DNA from 3 places in the Brevibacillus nigriterrae genome. Region 2 is predicted to be linked to each of the others. Evidence: predicted binding sites of a transcription regulator. Region 2 holds the regulator's gene; each other region holds the start of a gene.
The links. Region 2 encodes LexA, which represses DNA repair genes until DNA is damaged. Its sites were predicted from a motif close to CGAACATATGTTCG; they were not measured.
Positions count from the first base shown of each region.

Region 1: a site for LexA is predicted at 3,448-3,461, ahead of dinB (DNA polymerase IV). Genes of this name have one in related genera too.
Region 3: a site for LexA is predicted at 4,429-4,442, ahead of ACPW7N_RS10760 (YhjD family protein). Genes of this name have one in related genera too.

Region 1 is NZ_JBNCMT010000027.1:10,909-17,347, forward strand. Features, by position in the region: gene ACPW7N_RS18690 (Crp/Fnr family transcriptional regulator) at 1-171, opposite strand, end outside; RNA gene ffs (signal recognition particle sRNA small type) at 355-448, shown strand; gene ACPW7N_RS18700 (DUF3298 and DUF4163 domain-containing protein) at 527-1,138, opposite strand; gene ACPW7N_RS18705 (hypothetical protein) at 1,358-1,822, opposite strand; gene ACPW7N_RS18710 (radical SAM protein) at 1,841-3,307, opposite strand; gene dinB (DNA polymerase IV) at 3,554-4,615, shown strand; gene ACPW7N_RS18720 (ABC-F family ATP-binding cassette domain-containing protein) at 4,687-6,439, shown strand, end outside.
Region 2 is NZ_JBNCMT010000001.1:119,509-125,947, forward strand. Features, by position in the region: gene ACPW7N_RS00660 (iron-sulfur cluster assembly accessory protein) at 1-260, shown strand, start outside; gene ACPW7N_RS00665 (HelD family protein) at 363-2,615, opposite strand; gene crcB (fluoride efflux transporter CrcB) at 2,757-3,125, opposite strand; gene ACPW7N_RS00675 (DUF896 domain-containing protein) at 3,225-3,425, opposite strand; gene yneA (cell division suppressor protein YneA) at 3,551-3,892, opposite strand; gene lexA (transcriptional repressor LexA) at 4,046-4,669, shown strand; gene ACPW7N_RS00690 (DUF456 domain-containing protein) at 4,731-5,222, opposite strand; gene nadE (ammonia-dependent NAD(+) synthetase) at 5,336-6,154, opposite strand; gene nadD (nicotinate-nucleotide adenylyltransferase) at 6,172-6,439, opposite strand, start outside.
Region 3 is NZ_JBNCMT010000012.1:1,795-8,233, forward strand. Features, by position in the region: gene ACPW7N_RS10745 (DUF342 domain-containing protein) at 1-1,478, opposite strand, end outside; gene ACPW7N_RS10750 (nucleobase:cation symporter-2 family protein) at 1,695-2,990, opposite strand; gene ACPW7N_RS10755 (xanthine phosphoribosyltransferase) at 2,980-3,597, opposite strand; purine riboswitch at 3,811-3,913, opposite strand; gene ACPW7N_RS10760 (YhjD family protein) at 4,040-4,411, opposite strand; gene ACPW7N_RS10765 (BH0509 family protein) at 4,620-4,766, shown strand; gene ACPW7N_RS10770 (efflux RND transporter periplasmic adaptor subunit) at 4,866-6,122, opposite strand; gene ACPW7N_RS10775 (ABC transporter permease) at 6,158-6,439, opposite strand, start outside.

The DNA of each region.
Region 1 (6,439 bases), on a different contig from region 2:
CTTCGTAATTTGAATAGTGCCTTCATGTATAAAATAGACGAAGTCAGCTTTTTCTCCATCCATGAACAGTACGGTAGATTCGTGAAAAACCCGTTTGCTGCCAAGAGCCTGAAGTTCCTGAATATAGCTTATAGAAATTTGATCGGTGAACGTTCCACTCGTAATTGGCATATAATCACCTCGGGGCAGTATGCGAGTTTCCTATATTTATTAAAAATATTTCTTATTATTAAGCTAAGTTTATCAGCCTGTGATAAACATCACAAGAGGGTAACTGCTTATAAAAAATAATCGTTCCTATTATTCCCGAAAGTAGTTCTAACTTCCTCTTTTCTTTTTCATTTAAAAAGTGTATACTAAGTTCAAGGCAGCAGAAAAGCCACGAATCTGGTCAGGTCCGGAAGGAAGCAGCCATAAGGGGATTTTTTCTGTGTGCCCCACTTACATAAAACAGACAAGCCCGCTCTACTAACGTAGAATGGGCTTTTTTCATGTATTTTGCCACTGCGGTTGTTCTGGTATCGCATTAACTTCTCATTATTTTCGGGATGGGTCCATATGGATTAATGACAGGTTTCAGGTACGAAAAGGGAATGGAAAATTCAGGGAAACCATACGCATAAGAGGTGTATTCATATAATTGAAAGTATGCGATCAATGCATCATCTGTCAGATAATAATCCTGATCAGGTGAAATGGTTACGAATTCTTTGATGAGAGGGACTTGATTCTCTTTTGTTTCTGATTTGATTTTCGCATTGATTATTGATCGATACTTGCTATTCGGTTTAAACAAGCTCTCGAACGAAACCAACTTGCCTGTTTCTAGCTGAAAGGTGGTTGATTTCATCACCGTTAGTCCATGCGCAGCGCCTTGTGTATAGGAATAGACTTCGTATGTGATGCTGAGAACTCCATTTTTATTAAGCCGAACCTTGTATGTTGCAGTTATATCTGTTACTGGATTGGCATAACCCTGGTCACGAATTAATGAAAACAGAAGCTGTTGAATGGTGTGATTTATTTTTTGCTCTGCGAACGGATTGGACAGCCCCTGAATCTTTGGATAGCGCAAGTGCAGGCGGGGACGTTCGTAGCGTTTTTCCAGAATCGTTGCACGGGTACTGGCTTCAGGCATGATTATCATCACCTCGCTGACATCTGTCTTTGTTCATACTAGCAAGGTATTCGAATGCTGGGCGAAAGGTGAGTATGATGTCGCTATATCCTCGGGTCTGCATGGCATGGAAATGTAAAGCGCTATGACCATATTCGCTGTAAAAAAAGACATCCGTCCTCTAAAAAAATGAGGCAGATGTCTTTTTTGCAACTTGTTCGAGGCAATCGAAGTAGATGATCACCGCCGGATCCTCCGGAACCCCGCTCGTGGTGCAAAAGGCTGCTCGGACCTGACGGTGCATCGGCTGCAGTCATGATCACAGAGACAGCGGCTACAATCAGTGACACACCGGCTACACTCACAACGGGCGATAACATCCCTCGCCGATTCTGACACATCCGACGAATCATCAAAACAATCCCAGAAAACTTCACTGGTGATGATACCGGGCATGTTCACCTTAATGAGCCGTTTCTCGACTATTGTTGCGTTTGGCAAAACCAGCACCTCGACCTTATCTCCTTGCTTGGCGCTTGCAAGCTCATTTGCATTCGCAATGTATTCGAGAAGCACTTCATAATGTGCATTGTCTGCATGGACAGTTAAGGATTCATCATCTATTTCGAACAACCTGCCGCAAATAACAAGACCAGCACTCGACAGGCTTTCCATCGTTTTCCGGAGCTTGCTCTGCTTCTCCATTTTTCTGCCTCTTTCTCTTTAGTTTATTTGTGCCCTCTTTCCTCTTGCAGACCTTTCCTGAAGCTTTCGCCCGAATAGGTCAAGATATCTGGGAATCACCGTTTGGTAAAATGAGCAGAGCGGTGAACGTGCGAAAGGGTGTCCACGCGTTTTCTCGTTGTTCACGGGGCAACCTCCAGCGCAAACAGGGAACCATCGACAGGATAGACATTCCGCCCCATCGGTGCCTTCTCGTGATTCACTCGGCTTGAACGGAAACGTGCTTCGGCATGTCGCAAGCAGATCATCACCGGCTGTATGCCCCAAATTGTTGACAGTCATCGGGCAGCTTACGAGCGTGCCGTCTGCTCTAACCACCAAATGGTTCAAACCGATTCCGCAAGTGACCCATGACGAGGGCTGGTCAAATCGCAGTTCACATATCTGCAGGTCGAGGCGTGGGTCGAAAAGGACCTGTTCGGCTTCCAGCAACGAAAAGGCGTCATTGAAAGAATGTCCCATCCTTTCGGCGAACGCTTGGCTGTCGGCATCCGGACCGCAGCCAAGCTCCCGGACTACGCTTAGTCGTATTTGTAGACCCCGTGAGAACACCCAGCGGATCAACTCGGGCAAGCCTTGCCGTGATCCATTGGTTATGGTGGCCATTATATAAGGTGATATATCATTATTTTGAAGTCGATCGATATTCTTTACGATGCGAAGCCAAGTCGGCGAGCCGCCCTTGGTTCGTCTATTGAGGTCGTGAGCATCACCGCATCCATCGACTGAGATGCTAATGCTCGAATTCGGCCGGCGTAGGAAGGCGATGACTCGGTCATCGATCTTAGTCCCATTTGACAGCAAAGCCGCATGCGTCTTGATACCAGTGCCTGCAAGAGCCGCCTCGAAGCGGGCCCAAAAGCGTTCGACAATAGGCATGGCCAGCGTCGGCTCTCCGCCGGCGAATTTGACTGTCACTTTCTCGAGTTGATTTGAGATTGCGGTGCGTGCAAGTTTTTCTGCGGTAGCATCGCACACCGAATCATGCATGATCTCCGCGTCATTCTTCTGCACAAAGCAATAGGTGCAGGCTAAGTTGCATGCATTCGTGACGTGTAGCCACACTTCCATCGACTTGGGGGACGACGGCTCGCCTGAGGGTAAAAGATAAGGAAAGTTGGTCACTCCGGTTCGTAGGAAGCCTCCGTCCTCTAAAAAGGCGATAGCATTCACGAGATGCCTAAGGTCAGTGGCACCATGGTGCACAAGGTCGCACTCTGCAAAACGTGCAAGCACGTCACCAACCGTAGAGGGCGTCTGAAACTGGTCCAGCAGTTCGTGAATTGAATCGTTTACGACCACAGGCCAACCGGGCCAATCGGGGGCAAAAAGGAGCCATTCACTCCCGAGGCACTTCTCATATAGGGTCCCAGCTTTCACAAGTACTGTGGAAAGGTCGTACTCATACTCGGGTGAAGATCGAGATATCTCTTTCGGGACTTCCATATCGCTATTCCCCTTTCTGCTCGCATAAAGCTACAACATATTATTGGCAAAGATTACCTCTGAATGCATAAGTGATTTGGTAAAAATATCCATTTGTAGTTTGTACCAGTTCTAAAAAAAATAAACGCTTTGTTTGAATACGAACAAGTGTATGCTAATATGAAGGATAATTATGTATACGAAAGAGCGATCCAAACTACTAATCTAACTCTTCCTTATTGGATTTATAGAGTTGGAGGAATTTAAATGAATTGTACACAAAATAATGTACGTAGAAGGGCAATCTTGCATCTTGATATTGATGCGTTTTATGCGAGTGTAGAACAATTGGATCAGCCGAAGTACCGAGGTAAACCCGTAATCGTAGGAGGTACAGACAATAGGGGTGTGGTCGCCACTTGCAGTTATGAAGCGAGAAAATATGGTGTCAGATCAGCCATGCCGATCACCTTGGCCAAGAAAAAGTGCCCGCATGGAATTTACGTGCAGCCACGATTTTCTCGATATGAAGAAAAATCACGAGAAATAAAAGCGGTCTATTCTCAATACACCGATTTGTATGAAAGAGTGGGTTTGGACGAAGCTTATCTGGACATGTCCCACATTGATAATGTCATTCCCGTTGCAAGACAGATTAAGGATCGGATCCACCGTGAAACGGGACTTACTTGCAGCATCGGAATTGCTGAGAATATGTCGTTAGCCAAAATCGCCAGTGATCTGAAGAAACCGGACGCATTCGTGGTGATTCGTCCTCATCAAGTGTTGGACGTTCTTCGTCCTTTATCAGTAGGTGTCATACATGGTATAGGGAAGAAATCACTGGAATTGCTGAGCAGACGAAACATCCATACTGTCGAGGATTTTTGGAGTTTAACAGAGGAAGAAGTCTTTCGGATGTTTGGTAAAATGGGCAAGTCATTATATCTTATGGCAAGAGGTATCGATCATCGGGAAATCATCATGAATCGGCCCGTCAAATCAGTAAGCCGAGAAACGACGCTTGCGGTTGATGAAACTAAACGTGAGTCTGTGTTACTGATTGCTTCCGAATTGCTGGGAGAAGTGTTGGAAGAAATTCAGACTGATGGTTTACAACCACAGACGTTGACGCTTAAGATTAAATTTGCTGATTTCACACAGAGAAGCAAACAGTGCAGGATTGATTATCCGAATGAGTGCGACACCCTTCTGGAGAAGCTGGTCGACTTTTTTGATTATTCATCCGGGATTCGTCTAGTGGGAGTGGGCTTTTCCAATTTTGTTTCTACTCAAACAGAGCGTTATGAACAATTGCGATTTTTTTAGTAATTTAGGTGGGGTCATGCCCGAGGGCAACCCAAGCAACTGCGGGTGGGTTTCGTAGAGGAGATGAAAAGATGAACGTCGTAACGGCTGAAGGATTAACTAAAAGCTACGGGGAGAAAGTGCTTTTTAAGGATATTTCTTTTGCGATATCGGAAGGACAGCGAATTGGCATTATCGGTGTAAATGGAACTGGAAAATCGACGTTATTGCAAATATTGGCGGGCAAAGAGACGGCGGACGCAGGGAAGGTTACGCATGCCAATCATTTTCGTATTGAATTTTTACCGCAAACACCGGAGTTCGATCCTACATCGTCCGTTTTGGAGCAAGTGTTTCATGGAGATTCTCCGTTAATGAAAACGATGCGTGCGTATGAACAGGCTGTGAGTGAACTGGAAGTTGACCCGAATAATGAGCAAAAACAACGTCAGTTACTGCACTTGCAGCAGCAAATGGACATTCATGACGCATGGGATGCCAGTACCTCTGCCAAGTCCATTCTGACCAAGCTGAGAATTACGAACTTCCAGCAAGCTGTAGGCGAATTGTCGGGTGGTCAACGAAAGAGGGTAGCGATGGCAAGTGCCCTGATACAACCGGCTGATCTGCTTATTCTGGATGAGCCGACGAACCATATTGACAATGAGACGGTAGAGTGGCTGGAAGAGTATCTTGCCAGGTTCAAGGGATGTCTGCTTCTGGTTACACATGACCGTTATTTTCTTGATCGGGTGACCAATCGGATCCTCGAGATTGATCGGGGAAAGATGTACAGCTATGAAGGCAACTACAGTACGTTTTTGGAGAAAAAAGCAGAGCGAGAAGAGCAGGAAGCGGCAACGGAGAGCAAGCGCCAAAACCTGCTTCGCCGTGAACTGGCGTGGTTGAGAAGAGGTGCCAAAGCTCGGACTACCAAGCAGAAAGCGAGAATTCAGCGTGCAGAAGAGCTTCAATCTCGTGAAGTCGCAGGGCCACAAGAAAAGCTTGATATCGCTGTTGGTGCGAGCCGACTTGGCAAAAAAGTAATTGAACTGGAACACGTGAGCAAAGGATTTGAAGCTCGTCAGCTTATCAATGATTTCAGTTACATCGTGGTCCCCGGTGATCGGGTAGGTATCATCGGTCCCAATGGAAGCGGAAAAACAACTCTGTTGCAAATGCTTGCAGGCCGAACAATGCCCGATGCAGGAACAATCGAAATTGGTGAAACGGTAAAGCTGGCGTATTATACACAAGAAAGTGTCGAGATGAACGATAAGCTGCGAGTGATTGAGTATATAAAGGAAGCAGCAGAGGTAATCTACACCGTCGATGGTCAGGCAATTACGGCTTCGCAAATGCTCGAGCGCTTTTTATTCCCTCCCCATCAGCAATGGACGCCGATTGCCAAGTTGTCAGGCGGCGAGCGACGCAGGCTCTATCTGCTTCGGACACTTATGGGGGAGCCGAATGTTTTGTTATTAGACGAGCCGACGAACGATTTGGATATTCAGACGTTATCTGTGCTCGAAGATTATTTGGAGAATTTTCCGGGTGCTGTCATCACGGTTTCGCATGACCGCTACTTCCTGGATCGAACAGTTGAGCATCTGTTTGCTTTCGAAGATGGAAAGATTCGTCGTTTCACAGGCAATTACTCCGAGTATTTGGACGTGAGGAAGGCAGAAGAAGACAGCAAGCCAGTAGAAGTTGCCAAAACGGTTCAGCAAGAAGACAACGCAGACAAAGGACGAAACAAGAACCGGACACGCAAGCTTTCCTACAAAGACCAAAAGGATTGGGATGAAATCGAAGGGCGAATTGCTGAGGTCGAAGAGAAAATCG
Region 2 (6,439 bases):
AAGTTTTGGAACACGAAGAAAATAAAGAACTCAAAATCCGTGCTTACGTCGATCACAAGCATGGTGACCATGCCCATTATGGACTGGCATTGGATACGCCTACTGAAAAAGATGTTGTTATCTCAACTGACAAAGAAATCGATGTCATCCTGGAAAAGGACGAAGAGCTATTAGATGGTCTCGTCATTGATTACCTTTACATACCAGAAGAAAGATTTATTTTGACGAACCCAAGCAAAGGCAACAGCGGCGATCATTAAGAAACCCTCCCGACTCTAGCTATCGCTGGCTTCGGGCGAGGCCCCAATTAACCTCTCAAACAAAACGTGGAACCTTCATGGCTCCACGTTTTATTTTATTGCTTATTCATTTTCCTGTTGTAGAAGCGGTGTAAGCTTTCCCTCATTTGCAAAGAGATACAGTCTATGTACGGGTCTCGTCATCGCAACATACAGAAGTTTGGCTTCTTCTTCATTCATCTGATAATGATCCTGATCGGCATCGACCAGAAGGACGCAATCGAACTGTAGCCCTTTGGTCAGAAATGCTGGAATAACGCTTACTCCACCCGGATACTCCTGATCTTTGGCAGACAACAAAACGAGATCAGTTACATTTGCCTTGAGGCGTTTGAATAACTGTTTGCTTTTCTCGATGGTTCTCGTAACAATGGCAACTGATGTAAATCCTTCTGCCGTCAATTCCTGCACTTTTTTCAGTACAAGCTGATCCAGTTTTTCATTTGGCGCGACCGAGACAACTTGCGGTTCCTCGCCATGGCGGAGTACTGGAACTGCCTGAGTCCCCTCCAGCCTCTTTACATGAGCAATGACCCGATTGGCCCAATTCATAATTTCAATAGTCGAACGATAGCTCTGCTCCAATTTGTAATACTCCACTGTTCGATTGGCAAAAATGCCAGCAAGCAAATCATTCCATGTATCCAATCCACGATAGCTATGGATTCCCTGAGCGATATCGCCAACAATCGTGACAGAATTTTGTTTAGTCATTCGAGAAATCATAGCAATCTCCAATGGACTTAAATCCTGTGCTTCATCGACTACCGCATGGTCAAATACCCCATTCGGCTCCAACCCTTCCACCATATCCTTCAAATAAAGCAGTGGCGCCAAGTCTTCGGCTTCCAACCGGCTTTCCTCAAAAATCACTTTGGAGGAAAGAGCTACATCGGAAAGAACTTCATCTGGAATATCGGATGAAACCAGTCTGCGAAGGTTCTGTTCATCACTCATGAGCATGCGATACAAAGAAAATGCCTCAAAGGTTGGCCAATCCTTAAGATAGTTCTCTACGATTTGATCAATTTTCTTTTCAAATTTGGCAAGACCTTGTTTGTCCAGATCAATTTTTCGCTCACGCAGATGGGAGTAAAACTGCTTGCTAATGTCTTGCTTCATGTGTTTCCGTAGGGCAACCATCCGTGCACTTAATGGCAAATGGGCATAAACTTCGATAAATAGCTGCTTGATTTCATTTCCGCCCAACCCGAACGATTGTTCTGTTTTGTTGTATAGGAAACGTAAATTTTTGAAAGAGATATGTTCCTCGATCAAATAAGGAATGAATGAATCAAGAGCTTCTTTACAAGCAAGCGATCCCTTAAACAGCATTCGATTCTTGGCCACCGAGCATTCCTTCAGCCATTCCGTATATCGTGGAGAATCCTGATCAGGCAACTCACCAAAGAACAAGGTCAGCGGTCGATTCGGGTCCAATATCCGCCAGCCTTTTGGAATGTCAGCTTTAATCAGCTTGGCCGCCCAATCCACAAAGGTAGACTGCTGCACATCTTCTACTCCTAGTTCCGGCAGAACATCAGAGATATAATTCAGGAACAATTTATTGGGAGCAAACACCATGAACCGCTTGGATGCCAACGTATCCTGATAGTTATAAATCAAATAAGAAAGGCGATGCAGTGCGATCGTTGTTTTCCCGCTTCCTGCAACCCCCTGAACGACAACCGGGCGATCTTTCAAGGCACGAATAATATCATTTTGTTCTGATTGAATCGTAGCAACTATGTCCTTGAGCCTGCCATCGTTGTTCTCATTTAACGTAGAAGCAAGGAATTCATCGATGTATCCTTCATCAAGATACTCTTCCGGATCTCCTACTTCACGATCAATCGTCTCTTTCAACGCACCGTCATAGATCCCTTTGATCTGTCCCTCTTCAATTGCAAAGTTTCGTTTTAACTTCACTTCGCCTCTGACGATCCCATTCTGGATGCGATAGAATGCATCTTTGCTTTCTCCGCTGTAGTAAAGACTAGCAATCGGTGCCCTCCAGTCTACAACGACAGCATCGAAAGTATCACTTCGCACCACGCCTCTTTTTCCTATGTAAACACGATCCAGGTCATAGGTTTCCTCTTTCAGGAAGTCGATACGACCGAAATACGGTTTGGTTCTAGCATATTCGAGGTGGCGGAGTTCTTTTGCCTTGTTATAATTCACCACCTGCTTGACGTAATCATCCGTTGCTTCACGAATATCTTCACTCAGTTGTGTAATTTCTTTCTCTATGATTGATACTGTTCGGTCAAGATGTTCTTGCTCCGATTGATAGGCTGAATGGCGAACCGACAAAGCGTTCCCCTCCTTAAATAACCCATTTGTGGTGTAATTGTTATCAACTAAAAAATGGAAAGCACTATCCATCTTATCAAATAACGGATTTGTTGGCTATAAAATAAAGTGTGAATCAAAGCGTTGCAGGGCATGAGTCTCTTAGAGAAAAAACTGACGACCAGCAACTATACCCAAGAAGACTCCGACAAGGCCAACGCCTAGACTCAAAACCGAGTACACGAACGCTCGTTCCCACATCCCACTTTGAATGAATTGAACGACTTCAAGAGAAAAGGTAGAGAAAGTCGTAAACCCACCCATGATGCCAGTTGTCAGAAAAATATAGAGAACAGGGGACATGATGCCCTTCTGCTTTCCCCAGACGAAAAACATACCGATCAAAAGTGAACCCACACCGTTGGCCATCCATGTTCCGTAAGGCAAGTTAGGCTGGTTCAGCAACAAGGAAAGCATATAACGAAGCACGCTACCGATAGCTCCACCAACAGCGACCGCAAGCCAATTCATAGTATCTCCACCCACCTTTTATGTAACCAATCAACATACGACAGAAAAGCACCCGCTACAGAGGGGTGCTCATCGTTGAAAACCTGGGTTGACGCTATATTAATGTTTTGGTCCTTTTTCTTCCTCAATATCTTCTACATATCGAATAGAATCAAGATTGAATTTGAGGGAGGTGCGTACAGCTTGAATATATTTCTGACGCAGTTCAGACTGTTCCTTGGCTTCTTCTTCGTTCAGTCCGACCTCTTTAGACTTTTTGGCTAATTCGTTGATTCGTTTGATCTCTTCATCTGAAACCACGATTTCGTTCCCTCCTTCCACATCAACGCATTCCTTTTAAAATCAGGAGATACGCTGCGTACTATCATTTCATTATAGCACAAAGCTGGATGGGAGGAAGCTTGGAAAAAACGAAGAAACCTCTATCAATTTCGAACAGGTATTTTCAAAGACTGTCCAGGATAAATTAAAACATTCTCCAACCCATTCACTTCGATGATGTGATCAACTATCTCACGAATATCCGCATCAGCCGATTGGGAATGCTCCGTTGCCAATTGCCAGACACTCTCACCTGCTTTCACTGTAACAACTTTATATTGAGTGGTATCCGCATTTACAGACCCAACCATCAAACTGCCCATCAGATAAAATACAATTCCTAATAATAACGTGTACAAGATTGCCTGCCCACGAGTAATTCCGATTTTCACACGCTTACTGCCAGCTTTCTTCGCCTGCGGTTGATAATAAAGAGTTGCTTCCATAACGACTACCCCCAAACATTCGTTCTCATTTGTTGTTTTTATCATAATGCGAACGTGTGTTCATGTCAATAGAAAAAAACGAACTTATGTTTGTCGAACGCAAGATCCCATGGTATAATGTAGAAAAAGGTTCGAGAGAGTCGAGGTGTAATAATGTCCAAGCTTTCTAATCGACAACAAGCGATTATTGACTTTATCCGTAGAGAAGTTAAAGATAAAGGGTATCCCCCATCCGTCCGTGAAATCGGTGAAGCTGTTGGACTAGCTTCCAGTTCTACTGTTCATGGGCATTTAGCTCGTTTGGAGAAAAAGGGTCTGATCCGTCGCGATCCTACCAAGCCACGGGCAATTGAGTTACTTGGTGACGGCGATCGTTATCAGGAAGATTTTGATATTTCAGTTGTTCGAGTCCCTGTGCTTGGTAAAGTTACAGCCGGACAGCCGATTACTGCTGTCGAACAAGTCGAAGAGTATTTCCCACTTCCTGAAAATCTCGTTTCTTCTGACAACGTCTTCATGCTGCGGGTATCAGGTGACAGTATGATTGAGGCAGGCATTCTCAATGGTGACTATGTCATCGTTCGCCAGCAAAACGTCGCTACCAACGGCGATATCGTTGTTGCCATGACAGAAGAAGATGAAGCAACGGTTAAGCGCTTCTTCAAGGAAAAAACCCATTTCCGTTTGCAACCGGAGAATTCATCACTAGAACCGATCATCCTTCAATCCGTTTCTATCCTCGGCAAAGTGATTGGTGTCTACAGAAACATTCACTAGTGTCTACATAAGAAAAGCTTGGAAGCTGAACTCAAGGAGCAGCCACCAAGCTTTTTTCATACTAGAATATCGCAATAAAGAACCATGCAATCATCGTCAACTGGATGAACACTTTAACTACAGCACTACCGAGGAATGCGATCAGGGAACCGACCCCCACTTTGACCGCCTTATCTAGCGGCTGCTTCTGGATGAGCGTTTCAACAGCGATAATCAACGCAAATGGCAACAGAATCATCCCGAAAGGCGGAATAATAAAGATCCCCAGCAAGATCCCAGCAATACCCGCAATGGATGACAATCTGGAACCACCAGATTTTTTCACAAAATACAGGTTTGTCAACAAATCCGCTCCATAAGAGAACAAGCTTAAAATTCCCATCCCCCACCAAAACGACGGAGGCAAGCCCGCTGCTCCTGGATCAACCAGAACAAACTGATAAAGCAAGAAACCAATCCATAACAAGATCAGATCAGGCAGCACCGGCAAGAAGATTCCCGCAATGCTGATCCCGAACAACACTACAATCATAATCCATAACAATATCTCCATGGCAACCTCCTGAAATCACCCTATCATTCAATGTGAACACTAGTTGTTTACGTGGTATGTTTCCCAAAGTTTCAAAAACCCTTCTCTTGCACTTGGCAAAAGAAGGGTCTGTATTATTTCCACCACTGATCAAAAGGAGTGACAGGCAATTCCCGCTTGTGTTGGGTTGTTTTGTACCGTTTTTCAATGTTCGCTTTCACACCTGCATCAACGATGTTTCCTGTCAAATACTCATCAAGCTGATGATAAGATATTCCCAATTCATCTTCATCGGCTCGTTGTGGCCTGTTATCCAACAAATCGGCTGTTGGCGTTTTCAAATAGAGTTTTTCAGATGCGTCCAATGCTCGCAAAAGCTCTCTGCCTTGACCTTTTGTAAGACCTGTAAGTGGAAGAATATCTGCTCCGCCATCTCCAAACTTGGTGAAGAAACCAGTTATTGCTTCTGCCGCATGATCGGTCCCAATGACCAAGCTATTTCGATCTCCTGCAATAGCATATTGAGCGATCATTCTCATTCTTGCTTTCACATTTCCTTTGTGAAAATCAGCCAACTCTTGACCAGTAACATCACGGTGTGTAGATACAAGGGCATTTACAGAATCTTGAATGTTAAAAACAATCGTTTCGTCGGGTTTTATAAATACCAAAGCTTCCTGAGCATCATCTTCGTCTTTTTGTACTCCGTATGGCAATCGTACCGCACAGAATTTTGCATCATATCCTTCAATACGTAGCTCTTCTACCGCTAATTGAGCCAATCTTCCTGCTAATGTGGAGTCTTGCCCTCCACTGATTCCTAAGACAAAACCTTTTGCACCTGCCTTTTTACAATAAGCCTTTAGGAACTCTATTCGATTGCGAATTTCCTCTTTACTATTAATAGTTGGTTTGACATGCAAAGCGTCTATTATTTGTTTTTGAGTGTCCATCTTATCTTTACCCCTCACTATCGATAAAGTTTGTTGGTTTTAATGTAGTCGTAACAACAGTCTGGAACCAAGTATCGAGGTTCCCCTCCACGTTTGAATTCTTCACGAATATAGGTTGAACTGATTTCCATCGCCAATCCTTTGTCGATCAAATGAAAAGTACTTCCATTATCGGCGTTTCGCAGAACAGGAGATTTGCTGATCGCTTTTAACATGTCGATCCCGTCTCTTGCCATGACGATAAATTTGTTTTCATTGATTAAACCCTCTGCATTCTTCCATTTT
Region 3 (6,439 bases), on a different contig from region 2:
CTTTCTTCGAATACACTGTTCTCTATCTGCAATTTAAGGTTCAAAATGTATTCGTATACCTTCCTGAAATCTTGAAATTGTTTAATGGTACCCATTAATTCTGTATTTTTGAAAAGCTGAAGCAAACGACCCGTGATGGTAAATTCCATCGGAAGCATTTTGCCTGCTCCCTGTAAGGCTTCATCATATTGATTGATTAAACTGATGATTTGTTTATACTGTTCCTGAATCAGGAGAGAGACGATTTGACCAATCGCTACATTTTTTCCCCGTTCCTCCATCAGCTTATGCACTTTTTTGGAGTCACGCTCCAAGCCCTCATGAAGCTCAATAAAACACTGGAAATAGCTGTAGATCCGACTGTAGATCAGGCCAAGTTTACCGCCGTACACTTCACATTTGGTGGCGTGTCCTTTTATATAGACATTTTGTGCTGAAATGATTGTCGCACTATGGGCACTGCCGTAAATGTAGACATTCCCGGATGCTTCTACACGCATGGTCTCTTTTACATCGCCTTTAATCACAACATCGCCGTTAAAATAAACATTCCCTACCGAAAGATCGACATCGCCTTCTACCGTATAGACCGTTTGAATATCAAAATATTTTACCTTGTCCCCGGTAAGGGATGGTCTTCCGTCCTTTAGGGCAACTGCTTGACCATTGCTGTTGATCGATACATTTCTGCGTGTAATCACAACTGTATCGGATACAGCAGGAGGACTGACTTCCTTTCCAAATACATTTTCGCCTGAAGAGCCCGGTACTGCCGGATGAATGACACCAAGTGGATCGCCCTGTTTTACGCTGGGTATCTGGATGCGCTCCCGGTAGTCTACCCGACCGTTGTATTCACTTAGCACATGTTCCGTGGTGTTGCCAAAAAACGTTTCCACATATCCATCTCGCCCATGTACCTCTGGAATCCCTTTGGCGATTACTACCGGCTCACCATTCTTCTCCTGAATGGCACGCTCTATTTCGGAGTGATTAATTTCAGCAACAATCTGTAAATTGGACAACTCACCAACGATCTGCTCATTTACAAAAGCAGTATCCGTCAGAGGTAATCCTTCCGTTTCGGGTCGATACAAAAGACATGGTTCTGAAGTTTTTAAGATTTGACTAATTAACCGCTCAGGTTCAATCGTTAAGTAGACCTCCATTTGATTATCGGAAATCGTAATTTGATACGGCCGCACTTGTTCTTCAATAATTCGCCAAGTGATGCGGTCCTTGGCGTAGACAACCATTTTTTGAGGTATTTTTGTACCGTTGACTGACAACTCTACCGTTTTACTCGGTACCACGGAAGGTTGTCGCCCTCCCGCCTGCGCATCAATTACGTAGATGACCTGGTTCTCTACGAATACATAGCCGTCATTGGGATTTAAAACAGTCTGTGCATATGTCTCTGTTTCCAGTTGACGTATCAGGTCCAAAATCCCTTCTGAATCGAGTGATCTATCGGTCATGCCAAACTCCCTCCCACAAAAACCCACACTAAAACCTGATCATGTTCACTAAATATCTATACCCGATATTGTCAATTGTAACACCTGAAATGGTTAATTGTGGATGAACTTATGAAAAAAAGAAAAAAGAGCAAGCTGGGTTTCCCGCAACTTACTCTTCTTTGTTTCACTATTGTCGACAGTTTTGCTAGCGGGCAACTAAACGATCATAACCGTTTAGTTAACCGATGTTTGAACAGGAAGTGGTGCTGTTTGCCGATTGTGGTTCAGCAAAATATTAAGGACAACCGCCGTCACTGATCCGGTTACGATCCCGCTTTGCAAAAGCATCTTGGCCATCTCTGGAAGCTGGTCAAACATTTGTGGAACAGCCGCAGAGCCAAGACCGACTGCAATACTGCATGCAGCAATGAGCAGGTTTTCGTTTTGGCGCAAGTCTACACTAGAAAGAATGTTGATCCCTGACGCTACAACCATTCCGAACATGGCAACCATCGCCCCGCCCAAGACAGGATTCGGAATCACTGTCGTCAATGCTGCCAACTTAGGCAAGAGACCAAGTATAATCAGGATAAAACCGGAGGCAACGATAACGTCACGAGTTTTGACACGGGTAAGCGAGACAAGACCAACGTTTTGGGAGTAGGTGGTGTATGGGAATGCATTGAAAATTCCACCAAGGACAATAGCAAGTCCCTCTGCACGCAACCCTTTCACGATGTCGTCAGATTCGATTTTTTTGTCGGTTACTTTGCCAAGAGCGAAATAGACACCCGTTGACTCTACCATACTGATGATACAGACAAGAATCATCGTTAAAATGGCTACGATATTAAACTGTGGTGCACCGAAGTAGAAAGGCTGAACGATATTGAACCAGGAGCTTTGTGCCACATTAGAGAAGTTAACCAATCCCATGAAATAACCAACCACAGTTCCTGCGATCAGACCAACAAGAACAGAGATGGCACGGAGAAATCCAGTAGAAAAACGATTAATTAAAAGGATCACAACAAGTGTGCCAAGAGCTAATAACAGGTTGCTAGGTTGACCAAAATCAGGGCTTCCTTGTCCGCCTGCCGCATTGTTCATCGCAACAGGGATGAGTGACAAACCAATGATTGTAACAACAGAACCGGTAACAACCGTTGGGAAAAAGCGAAGGAGTTTACCAAACAAAGGCGCTGCCAGGAAAACGAATATACCCGCAAGAATGATCGCACCGTACGCAGTAGCCAGGTTGGACGTAAGGGAAATCGCAATGATTGGACCTACTGCTGTGAAAGTACAGCCAAGAACAACGGGTAAACGAATCCCCACATAACGGGTTCCGATTACTTGCAACAACGTCGCAATCCCGCAAGTAAACAAATCAGCAGCTATCAGGTAAGCCATCTGAGCTGGTGACAGTTTCAACGCACCCCCGATGATCAGTGGAACGACGACTGCCCCTGCGTACATGGCGAGGACATGCTGCAATCCTAGCGTAATAACCTTTTGCTTACTTAACATTCTCCAAACGCTCCTTCTTCATCACATTTTGTTCCTCTTCAATGAATTGAATGTGTGTTGGTGACATGGATTCAATCCGTGCAAGGGAGTAGATGCGAACCCCCGCCTCCTCCAGTAGGGCTCTGCCTTCCTGGAAGCTTTTTTCGATGACGGTTCCTACGCCTACAAGCGTTGCGCCAGATGCCTCCACGATTTCTTTCAAACCGATAAGTGCAGCGCCCGTTGCCAGAAAATCATCAATGATCAGCACCCGATCTTCTGCGTTCAAATAACGCTTGGATACACTGATCTGGTATGTTTCCTGTCTCGTAAACGAATGGACAGAAGATGAGTACACGTCTTCCGTGAGTGTTACTGCTTTTTTCTTCTTGGCGTAGATAAAAGGAACTTCCAGAGCGAGTGCTGTTGCAAAAGCAAAATGTATTCCACTTGACTCAATCGTGATCACTTTGGTAATTTTCTCATTTGCAAACACGCTTGCGAATTCTTTGCCAATCTTTGATACGAGCATGGGGTCAACCTGATGATTGAGAAATGAATCAACTTTCAACACGTGGCTGGAAAGGACATTCCCGTCTTGGATGATGCGGTCTTGCAACTCCTTCAAAATCCTCTACTCCTTTAAAATAGAATGAAAAAAACAAAGAAACCCAGACGGACAGATCACTGAATACGTCAAAAAACGCAGTTCAAGTGAAACCTGTCCCTCTGGGCTTTTCTCCCTTAGGTGTAGCACAAAAAGCATGATCGTGCCAGCCCCGCTCGGACCAACCTTCTCTACGCATCTCCTTCCAATAAAGGAAACAACAAGAAGTGGAACCCTAGGGGCTCTTTCACTCGTAGTCAGGCAATTTACGGTCGCCTGGTAGAAACTTATGGGCCATATCCCCAAAAATTATACGAGCAACTATTTATTTCGTATGAGTTACAATGTATCACAATCTCCTTCGATCGACAAGGCTAAATCCGAACGTTCTGATATAAACATTTATCCAGCAAGCCAAAAACCGTTCATTACGACAACAACAACAGCCGAACGTTCGTTTTTACTACTTCTTTAGTTGGGATACTTCAGATACTCCCCCTACATTGCGAATCAACTCTTCCATTTTCTTTTGCATCTCACCCTTGAGCTGGTCATGGGTCATACGAATCATTCGTGTTTTTTGCTGATGCTTGCACAGCACAAAGTACTCTCTGTCCTCCTTGTGTTCCCCGAGGATTCTCACCCCCTGTTTGCTCAATCTGCGATAGCTGGTTTGCGTCATGAATTGACTTGCACTTAGTAAATATTGAAGCAGGTACTCATACCCCATAGGAAAACGAACAGAGGATGAAGCGATTAACTGCTTGTCGTTTTGTAGATGTAGACTGGTTTCCCGCCAGACTAGCCAACTTCGGATCAGACGATCAACTTCCATTTTCATCACCACGTGTAGGAACATTTGTTTGTATTATATGCGAACACAGGTTCGTTTATCAACATCCTGCACTCCTTCTATTTACCTAATTTTGCGAAAACTTTGTTACAGTGATTGTCAAACGCATCGCAACTGTTATATAATACAACTAACAAATCAATCGTTGTACAGAAACAGATTGAGACAATTCCAAAGGAGTGGAGAATCTATGATTACACGTCAAGAACGCAAGAATATGATTGATCACATTTCAAAGCGGCTCGGCTGGGAGCATGACAAATTCGTCTACATGACAGATGACGATATTGAGTACTACTACAGCAAGTCTTACTGCGAATTCGAATACAAATGCTAAGAAAACCCACCCGACACAAGCTATCGCTGGCATCGGGCGGGGCCCCAAACTGCCATGCTTCGGACGCATGGCTTTCTTTTTGTTTCAAAAATATTTCGCTCACCGTTGAACCGCCTTGGCTTCCACTGCTTTTCCATCCGCCAATCCTTTGACCTGTGGATCATTGATCACCAGTTCACCAGGCACAAGCCCTCCGTCAACAGCAACCTCATCGGCTGTTTCATACCCTTTTAGCACTTTCTGTACGTATGCCTTTCCTTCTCTTACTACCCATACCGCATCCTCATCTTCCATAGGGAAAAGGACTGTTTTAGGCAAAATCAGTCTGTTCTGTTCCTCATGGGTGACAAACTGAACGTCGATTTGATCGCCCAATCGCAAAGCGACATGATCCTTCGCTGGTTGAATCGTGATCTTGACTCGCTGTTCTGATAACCCTAAGGGAGACGTGCGAGAGACGGCAACTGAAGCAATCTTGGAGACTTTGCCGCTCCAGTGTTCAGCTTTCCCCTTTCGCTCCTGTACCAATGTCACTTCCATCCCTGGCTGAATATCGGGAACATCCTCACTTAACACAAAGGTCTCGACTTCAAAAGGTGCTGATTGGAACAAGGTGACGACAGGTGTTGCCGGACCGATCATCTCCCCTTCGTGGAACAGGATTTCTTTGATCACACCATCCATTGGCGCACTCACCAATCCTTTTGCCTGAGAAAACTTCAGTTGTTCGATCTGGGCTGTTAGTGAATCTTTGGTTCCGGTAAATTGTTGTCTGGTTCCTTGAACAGGTTTATGTTGATCCAAAATCAGTTGCAAGCCTTGCTGCTCTCGTGACAAGGCGTTCTGTGCCTGTTTCACTGCCCGGTCGGCCTGGTCCAACTGCTGCTTGCTGACTGCGTTTGCTTCGTACATGGATTTCATTCGTTCCCACTCTTCATTTGCCACATCCAACTGCAGATTTGCTTCTTCAATCACAGCTTGCTGTCTTGCGATCTCCGAAGAGTATGGCGATTTGCTCGTTTGTTTTTCCTGTCCCTCTACGCTGGTCAGTTCCCCTTGCAAACGAGCCAACTGATATTTCGTATCTTCTGTATCGATTTCATAGAGCAGTGTTCCTTTTTTCACGAACTGCCCCTCTGTTACGTGAATTCGGTTGATTTTGCCGCCAATTTCACCCGAAACCCTGGACTCCCGCTTCGAAACTACTGTCCCATCTTCCGTAACCACATCTGCCAGCGTTTGCGGCTGTATCTCAAGCACTTCGACCTGAATCGGCTTTTGCTTCATCCACACGAAGTAAGCAGCAATCAGCACGAATATGCAACTCCAGATGAGCCACTTCCATTGTTTTTTCATGAATCTTCTCCTCCCTTGCGTAGGGTTTCCTTTCACTACTCCCGATCTTTCAATACTTCAACGAGCGACAACTTTTCGATTTTTTTAAGCATGATGAATTGGGCAACAAGTACGGCAATGACAGTAGCAACCGCTGCCAGCAGATATGACTCACCTGAGATATGGATCCCGACTGAATACATATCGCTTTCCATTGATTCCTGTACACCGTATTTCATCTGCCAGGCAAAAGGAATTCCAAAGAGCATGGCAACTCCGCCAATGAGCCATAATTCCGTCGTGATGATTTGCTGCACTTCACGAGGAGTGAACCCGAG